One region of the Calidifontibacter indicus genome, then DNA from elsewhere that is predicted to be linked to it. Evidence: predicted binding sites of a transcription regulator. Region 1 holds the regulator's gene; the other holds the start of a gene.

What was found. The regulator LexA, encoded in region 1, represses DNA repair genes until DNA is damaged. The targets are predictions, from matches to a motif close to TCGAACANNTGTTCGA.
Region 2: DFJ65_RS10135 (HNH endonuclease signature motif containing protein) is a predicted target of LexA. The motif match lies at 2,146-2,161, and genes of this name have one in related genera.

What each region holds. Positions count from the first base shown of each region.
Region 1 covers NZ_QTUA01000001.1:2,711,053-2,715,262, forward strand. The annotation lists gene nrdR (transcriptional regulator NrdR) at 1-395, opposite strand, end outside; gene DFJ65_RS12895 (LysM peptidoglycan-binding domain-containing protein) at 793-1,173, opposite strand; gene lexA (transcriptional repressor LexA) at 1,473-2,195, shown strand; gene DFJ65_RS12905 (Sir2 family NAD-dependent protein deacetylase) at 2,206-3,081, opposite strand; gene DFJ65_RS12910 (LysR family transcriptional regulator) at 3,129-4,052, shown strand; gene DFJ65_RS12915 (winged helix DNA-binding domain-containing protein) at 4,111-4,210, shown strand, end outside.
Region 2 covers NZ_QTUA01000001.1:2,122,601-2,126,810, forward strand. The annotation lists gene DFJ65_RS10135 (HNH endonuclease signature motif containing protein) at 1-2,138, opposite strand, end outside; gene DFJ65_RS10140 (hypothetical protein) at 2,479-2,913, shown strand; gene gltB (glutamate synthase large subunit) at 3,150-4,210, shown strand, end outside.

The DNA.
Region 1 (4,210 bases):
TCGAACGCCTGGTAGACCGAGGCGAACCGCAGATAGGCGACCTCGTCGAGGCAGCGCAGCGGGCCGAGGATCTCCAGACCGACGTCGTGGGCGTCGATCTCGGCGGCTCCCGCCGAACGGATGCCTTCCTCGACCTGCTGGGCGAGCAACGCGAGTTGGTCTTCGCTGACCGGGCGCCCCTGGCAGGCCTTGCGGACGCCGACGAGCACCTTCTGCCGGGAGAACGGCTCGCTCGCGCCGGACCGCTTGACCACCGTCAGGCTCGCGGTCTCCAAGGTGGAGAACCGCTTCCCGCACGACGGGCACTGGCGACGCCGCTTGATCGAGGTGCCGTCGTCACTGCTGCGGCTGTCGACGACCCGCGAGTCGTCGTGTCGGCAGAACGGGCAGTGCATGGTCACCTCCGGGTGGCGTCACGATCGATCAGAGCCCGCGATGGGCATAGGAATGCCCGGGCCGCGAGGCCTTTTCGGATCGATCTGGGGGTCGATTGTGGAAAACCGGTGTAGAAGTCCGTGGATCCTGTTGACTAGCTGGGGACCTACATGTGGACAACTTACAACGGTGTAACTACTAGATGTAGGGATGCTATTCCGGTCCGACCCCAAGATGCAACAGCCCCGGCGTGGCGAATTCGGCCCGCTCCGGCCGAGCCCGCAAATGCGCAGGTCACGGACTTGCAACACCTCGAAATCGATCGGGACACGCCTCCGCGACCGACCGAACGACGAGGCCCGGCGTCGACCGATCAGGTCGACACCGGGCCACGAGATGCACGTGATCAGCGCAGGCTCAGCGCGGGACCACCAAACGCTGACCCTCGCTCACCTGAAGGCTGTTGAGGCCGTTGGCGCGCTGGATGCGGTAGACGGCTTCGCCGACCGGCAGTTGCGGGTAGGCAGCGTGGGCCACCTCGGACAGGGTCTGCCCCGAGCGGACCACGAGTTCGGAGCTCGAGGAGCCGCCGGCGAACGCCTGGCCAACTCCCCACCCGCCACCGACGATGGCCGCGAGGACCAGGGCGGCCACCAGGCGCCGACCACGGATCGTCAGGCGCACAGCGCCCTCGCCGGCCGCCGACACCTGAGACTGGGCGGGCACGAGGTGCAGGTGGCGGCGCGTGCGCGGCTCGCGCCCGACGACCGGTGCATCCCAGTGAGCGACTGCACTCATGATGTTCTCCATCCCCGACGCCTGAGCGTCGTCCCAATGTTCGCTCGCACACGCGTGCGATAGAACGCCTGTACGATGTATAGCACGGTTGTTCGAAATAAACGAGACACGCGTCGTACAAATGTTTGATAACTGTGTGCGAGCGGCATAGCCTCTTTCCATGCTTCGCAGCCTGGCAGCGACCACCGACAACCTCCGTCGGCCGACTGTCTGACCGCAGGCACCAGCACCGCAGCTGGAGCACGACACGAGCACGACACGAGCACGGCCCCGGCGAGACGACGAAGGACGCAGACGACATGGCCAAGATCCACCAGTTGCCCGACGACGAGGGCGGCACCGCGCTCACGACCCGCCAGCGGAAGGTGCTCGAGGTCATCCGCAACTCGGTCGACCGCCGCGGTTACCCGCCGAGCATGCGCGAGATCGGTGAGGCGGTCGGTCTCACCAGCCCCAGTTCGGTCGCTCACCAGTTGTCGATGCTCGAGCGCAAGGGCTACCTGCGCCGCGACCCCAACCGGCCGCGCGCGATCGAGATCATCTCCCCCGATCACAACGCCGAAAAGCGCGGCGTGCGGGGTGGTTCCAGCGTCACCTCGGCCGACGAGTCCACGGTCGACGAGACCGGCGCCGGCGACCAGCGGCCGGCCGCGTCCTACGTGCCGGTGGTCGGGCGGATCGCCGCCGGCGGCCCGATCCTCGCCGAGGAGGTCGTCGAGGACGTCTTCCCGCTGCCCAAGCAGATCGTCGGTGAGGGCGATCTGTTCCTGCTGAAGGTCGTCGGTGACTCGATGATCGACGCGGCGATCTGCGACGGCGACTGGGTCGTCGTGCGTCAGCAGCCGACCGCCACCAACGGCGACATCGTTGCGGCGATGCTCGACAACGAGGCCACCGTGAAGACCTTCAAGCGCCGCGACGGCAAGGTGTGGCTGATGCCCCACAACCCCGCGTACGACCCGATCGACGGCGACCACGCCGTCATCCTCGGCAAGGTGACCGCGGTGCTACGCCGGGTCTGAGCTCCCGGAATCAGTCCCCGGATTCAGACCCGGAGTCAGTCCCGGGCACATCACCCAGCACGTCCCACACCGCCTCCTGCAGCACCTCGCGCAGGGGGCGGTGGACGTGTCGGGTGGCGATCTCCTCGGCCCGTGACCAGCCCGTGTTCATCAGCACGATCGGCACCTCGAGCGCGGCGGCCCGGCGGGCGAAGCGGTAGCCCGACATCACCCCGAGCGACGAGCCGACGACCAGCAACGTGCGACTTGCGGCGACGAGGTCGAAGCAGTGGTCGACGAGCGGTTTGGGCACCGACTCCCCGAACATCACGACGTCGGGCTTCAGCAGGTCGCTGCCGCAGGTCGGGCAGTGCACCAGCGTGATGTCGTGGATGAGCGATTCGTCGATGTCGACGTCGCCGTCGGGGCGCAGCGGAAGGTTGCGCGCACGCTCGGCATCGGCCGCGAACGCCGGGTTGAGCCGGGTGAACTCGCGCTGCACCCACTCGCGGTCGACGGTGCTGCGGCAGTCGAGGCAGATCGCGCGGCCGAGGTTGCCGTGCAGCTCGATCACCGTTCGGGATCCTGCGCGCTGCGCCAACCCGTCGACGTTCTGGGTGATCGTCGCGGCGAGCAGGCCGGCGCCTTCCAACCGGGCGAGATGGTCGTGTGCCGGGTTCGGTTCGGCGGTGCGAAACCGCGTCCAGCCGACATAGGAGCGGCTCCAGTACCGCTGCCGAGCAGCCGCACCCGCACGGAACTCGGCCACGGTCATCGGTTGCACGCGGCGCACGCCGTCCGGGCCGCGGTAGTCGGGCAGACCGGAATCCGTGGACAACCCGGCACCCGTCATCACGAGCACCTTGCCCGCACGCAGGCGATGAGCCAGGTAACTGCGGTCGTCCATCGGGTCCTTCGCTGGTCGTTCGGCGCGTCGCACGTACGCTAGTAGGCATGATCGACGCTGCCGGACTCCGGGTGATTCGTGCCATCGCTGACGAGGGCAGCTTCACCGCGGCCGCGTCGTCGCTGGGTTACTCCCAGCCTGCCATCTCCCAAATGGTGCGCCGCTTGGAGGAGCGGCTGGGCACTCCCCTGGTCGAACGACTCGGACGCAACGTGCGCCTCACCGAGGCCGGTGAGGTGCTCGCCCGCCATGCCGGCGCCGTCCTGGGCGCGATCAGCGCGGCCGAGTCGGAGGTGGCCGCGATCGCCGGTCTGCGTTCGGGCCGGGTGCGGCTGATGGCCTTCCCGTCGTCGTCGTCGACCCTGGTGCCGAAGGCGTTGTCGCTGGTGAAGAAGCGTTTCCCGCAGGTGCAGGTGACCTTCGCCGAGGGTGAGCCGCCGGAATCGTTGGCCGCGCTGCGCGCGGGCGAGTGCGACGTCGCGGTCGCGTTCACCTACGAGGGGCTCGAGCTCACGACCGACCAGCTCGACGACTTCGAGGTGCGTGAGCTGTTGCTCGACGACGTGCGCATCGCGCTGCCCCTCGACCACCCGCTCGCCGCCCACGAGAGTGTCGACCTCGCCGACCTCGCCCAGGCGCCGTGGATCGCGGGCTGCACCCGCTGTCGCGGCCACCTGCTCGCGTTGGCCGACGGCGCCGGGTTCGCCCCCGATGTCGCCTTCGAGACCGAGGACTACGTGGCCGTGCTCGGACTCGTGGCCGAGGGTCTGGGAGTCGCACTGGTGCCCGACCTGATCCTGCGTTCCGCCCCGAACGCGCGGGTGAAGGTGCTCCCGATCGACCCGCCGTCGCACCGCCGGGTCTTCGCGGTCACCACGCCCGACCTCACCCGGGTGCCCGCCGTGGCCGCCATGATCGACGCGCTCGTCGAGGCGGCACACGACCAGTCGTGCGTCGGTGCTCCGGCCTGAGCCGCCTCGCCGACCAGCCTCGCCGGTGCCGACAAGCTGACAACTTCGTGAAGGCACCGTGACGGCGCGCGTGGTCGACCGGCAGTGGGTGAACCGGCGCCGGCTCGCCGTCCAACGGTTGTCGTCGACCCCATTGCCGCACGCGGCGGACGCCGTCC
Region 2 (4,210 bases), 590 kb from region 1:
TGCCAGGTTTCGGTGAGTCCTGGGGTGGTGCGGTAGGTGTGGCCGGTGGGTGAGGTCCACTCGACGATCCCGTTGGTGTGTAACCGGATCCGCCACTGGGTTTGCTTCATCCGGTGATGTCTGCGGCACAGGCATTCGAGGTTGACCGTTGCGGTGGGCCCCTGGGGCCATTCGACGGCGTGGTCGAGGTCGACGTTCTTGATCGCGGGCCGGTCGCAGCCCGGTGCCCGACACCGTTGATCCCTCGACTTCACATACCTGGCCATCGTGGGTGGTGGCCGGTAACTGTCGCTGGCCATCGTGTTGGCGGTGGGTTCGCCGGTGACGGGGTCGAACTCGAAGCTGCTGACGGTGATTTTGTCGGCGAACCGGGCGAGGTCGGTCAGGCTGTCGGCGTCGATCGCACCGGCGCGGGCGTGGACGCTCGTCGCGCCCCGTTCACGCATGCCGGAGACGAAGACCCGGCCGTCACTGTCTCGACCAGCACTGTCTCGACCAGCACTGTCTCGACCACTGGTGCTGCATCCACCGTTGGTCTTGCCACCACCGAAGGCTGCCGGTGACTTGGGCTCGCTGATCGGCTCGAGGTCCGACCCAATGTCCGGTTGTTCCGTCTCGGCCGGGATGGTTTCGACTGGTCCGCCTTCGCCGGGCGGCTCAACCGGCGAGGTAACAGGTGGCTCAGCCGGCGGCGAGGTGGGTGGCCCAGTGTCGGGACCAGGGGCGCCCGCCGGCATGCCACCAGAAGCGTCACCCTCACCACTTTCGTCGCCACGGCCACCGTCGTCAGCACGGTCGCCGCCGTCGGTGCTCTTCGTGTCGTCGGCACGGCCACTGTCGTCGTCACGGTCACTCTCATCAGCGCGATCGCCGTCGTCGTTGCTGTTGTTGCTGTCTTTGCCAGCAGTCCCGGTTGCCCCGGTGGCCCCGGCAGCGGTCGGTGCCTGGTTAGCCGGCTTTGTCCAGGTCTTCCCGGCCGTGCCGAAGGTCGGGGTGAGCACCTGGATGTCGAGGTTCAGGGTCACATTCCGCATCGCGAGGTCGAAGAACGCATCCACCCGGTACTCGCCCAGGGATTTGTCGGACTCGTCGCCGTGTTTCATCGCGAACGCCAACTGATCGATCGCGTCCTTCACCGCGGTGATCTGCCCGTTGTCCCCAATGATCGTCAGCATCGACAACCCCGGTGTCGGGTGCGGATCCTGGAACACCCCGCACTGCTGCGCCCTCGTCTTCCGTGCCGTCTCTCGAGCGGCGGAGGGTTGATGCTTCCCCACCAACGTCCGGCACGATTTGCGTGCCTGACCCCTGGTTGTCTGGTGGACTCCCCGGCCGAGGATCTCCGCTTCAACGGTTTCGCACACATCAGGGGAGGCGTCCTGCAACTCCGTCGCAATATCCGCGGCTGTGTCGAGGTTCGCGCGGCCCGCGGCGACTTCCCGCAGCAGGTTCGGGGTGCGGGTCACCATCCGGGCGGAGCGTTGCACTAACCCGATCCCGGCCTGGATCCCCAACCCCAACTCCGCAGCAACGGTGTCGGCGGAGTACATGCTGGTGAACCCCTGGTCGTGCCGCACCCATGGCGTCTTCCTCGTGCCCTGCGGCCCGTCGGGGTGCTCCCACCGCGCGAACTGCGCGATCGAGCGAGCCCGCACCGCTTCCATCGACTGTGCTGCTTGATGCGCGGCCCGGGTCGCGTCCTCGAACAGCGTCATCCGATCGAACACCCGAGACTCGGCCACCAACACCTCATCCAGACCCGCATCCAGACCCGCGAAGGCTTCGTCGTCGGCCCGGCCGGCTGGCCCCTCGGCGGCCACCACAGCAGGCGCGGCTGATCCGACTGCCCCAAGTGTTCCTGCCGGGGCCGTCGTTTCGGGGAACAGGTCCCACCCGAGGAGCGCGTCGGGTTCGTCGACGGCGAAGGGGTCGTCCTGCCCGAGCAACTCGTAGGCGTGCGCGCTGAGGATCTTGGAGATGATCAGCATGATCGTCACCGGGTTCGCACCCGGCACCAAATGAGGGTGGGACGCCAACTCGATCGCGGCGTCCAACCCGTCTTCGAAGATCACAGATTCAAGCAACTCGGCCGGTTCGATACCGCCCGGTCGAGCCTCGAAATCTGGTGTCCCCTCCATGCACTTATCATACACGTGTTCGAACTCGCTGGGCAGGGTTTCAACAGGCGAATTTGATTGATTTCTCAAGGGTTTTCGCGGATCTCGACTCGACCTCCGCCACCGCTCCGGCACGATCGCAACCCCGGCGAAGGTTTGCAGAATCGCGCGCTTGCGTCGCGTGTCCTGCAAACCTTCGCGGGGTGTGCCCACGGCAAGCAGGCTCAGTGCGCGGCCGTGGGAGTGGCTCGACCAGCGGGGTGCCGGCGGCTTCGGCCGAAGTGCCGCGGCCGGAAGGAGCGCGGTGCTAACTTCGGCGTCATCGGGGCGCCGCCCCCGCGCGGCGATCGGCGGAGAATCCATGAGCGCCACGAGGCTGAGCACTGCGCCGCCCACCGCGTCTCGGCGCGCACGCGGCCGGCTCGCACTTGCCCTCGCACTCGGCTCGGCACTGTTGCTGCTCGCTCTGGTCGCGGGTCGGGTCGTCTGGTTCCGGCACGAGTACGGCTCGTGGAATCCGTTCGACTACCCGGGCCGCCTGACCGTGCACGGGCGCACCTACTACCCGTCGACCGGCGGTCCGACCACCGTGCCGCCCGGGCCGATCATGACAGCGGCCCAGGTCGGCGAGATCGCACCGGGTGCGCTGGTGAAGGTCGGCAGTGTCGGGCCGATTCCGTTCAGTTCGATCGGGCGCCACGACGTCTACGCCAACTCCTCCGGCTGCGCCATGGCGGCACTGCTGAAACTCGGGCCCGATCGCTACGGTCTGTACGGCCTCTCCGGATCCTGCTGACCAGATCCGACAGGCCCGAGGCACTCCGCAGGTGCCTGGCGCCCAGAATCGCCGCGCCGTGGGCCCTTGGAGACGTCCAGAATGTGGGACAAGGGAGTCCCATTGCATGGAACGTCAAGCCCTGTCGGTAGTGTTGTTCCTCGCATGTCCGGCCAACGTCGTCCGCCATGCTCTTTGCAGACAACGGTGGCTCGATTCGTCGCGGCCACCAGGACGACAGGATGGTGATCGGACCTATGGGTCAGACCTCGTTCTCCGCGGTTCCGAAGGCGCAGGGCCTCTACAACCCCGTGGCCGAGAAGGACGCGTGTGGTGTCGCGATGGTTGCGACCATGCGCGGCTGGGCAGGGCACGACATCGTGCAGCTCGGACTCACCGCGCTGATGAACCTCGAGCACCGCGGAGCCACCGGTGCCGACCCGACCGTCGGCGACGGCGCCGGCATCCTCACCCAGATCCCGGACGAGTTCCTGCGTTCGGTGTGTGATTTCGAACTGCCCGGCAAGGGCGAATACGCGATCGGTATCGCGTTCATGCCGCAGGACCCCGACGCCCAGTGGCACATCGGTGAGCGCATCGCCGAGATCGCCGGCGAGGAGAACCTGCGGGTGCTCGGCTGGCGCGACGTGCCGACCGTCGACTCGATGATCGGTCAGGCCGCCCGCGATGTGATGCCGGTGTTCCGCCAGGTCGCGTTGGCCGGTGGCGACGGCGAGGTCAGCGGACTCGACCTGGAGCGCCGCGCGTTCGCACTGCGCAAGCGCATCGAGCGCGAAACCGAGGTCTACTTCCCGTCGCTGTCGAGCCGCACCATCACGTACAAGGGCATGCTCACCACCGAGCAGTTGGGGCAGTTCTACCCCGACCTGTCCGACGAGCGGTTCTCCTCCGAGCTGGCCCTGGTGCACTCGCGCTTCTCGACCAACACCTTCCCGGCGTGGCCGCTGGCGCACCCGTACCGCCTCATCGCGCACAACGGTGAGATCAACACCGTCCGCGGCAACCGCAACTGGATGCACGCGCGCGAATCCACCCTGCGCAGTGAGCTTTTCGGCGACGACATGAAGCGCCTGTTCCCGATCTGTGCAGCTGAGGTGTCCGACTCCGCGTCGTTCGACGAGGTGCTCGAGCTGCTCCACCTCGGCGGACGCAGCCTGCCGCACGCGGTGCTGATGATGATTCCGGAGGCGTGGGAGAACCACGCCACGATGGACCCCGAGCGCCGCGCGTTCTACGAGTACCACTCGGCTCTCATGGAGCCGTGGGACGGCCCGGCGTGCGTCGCGTTCACCGACGG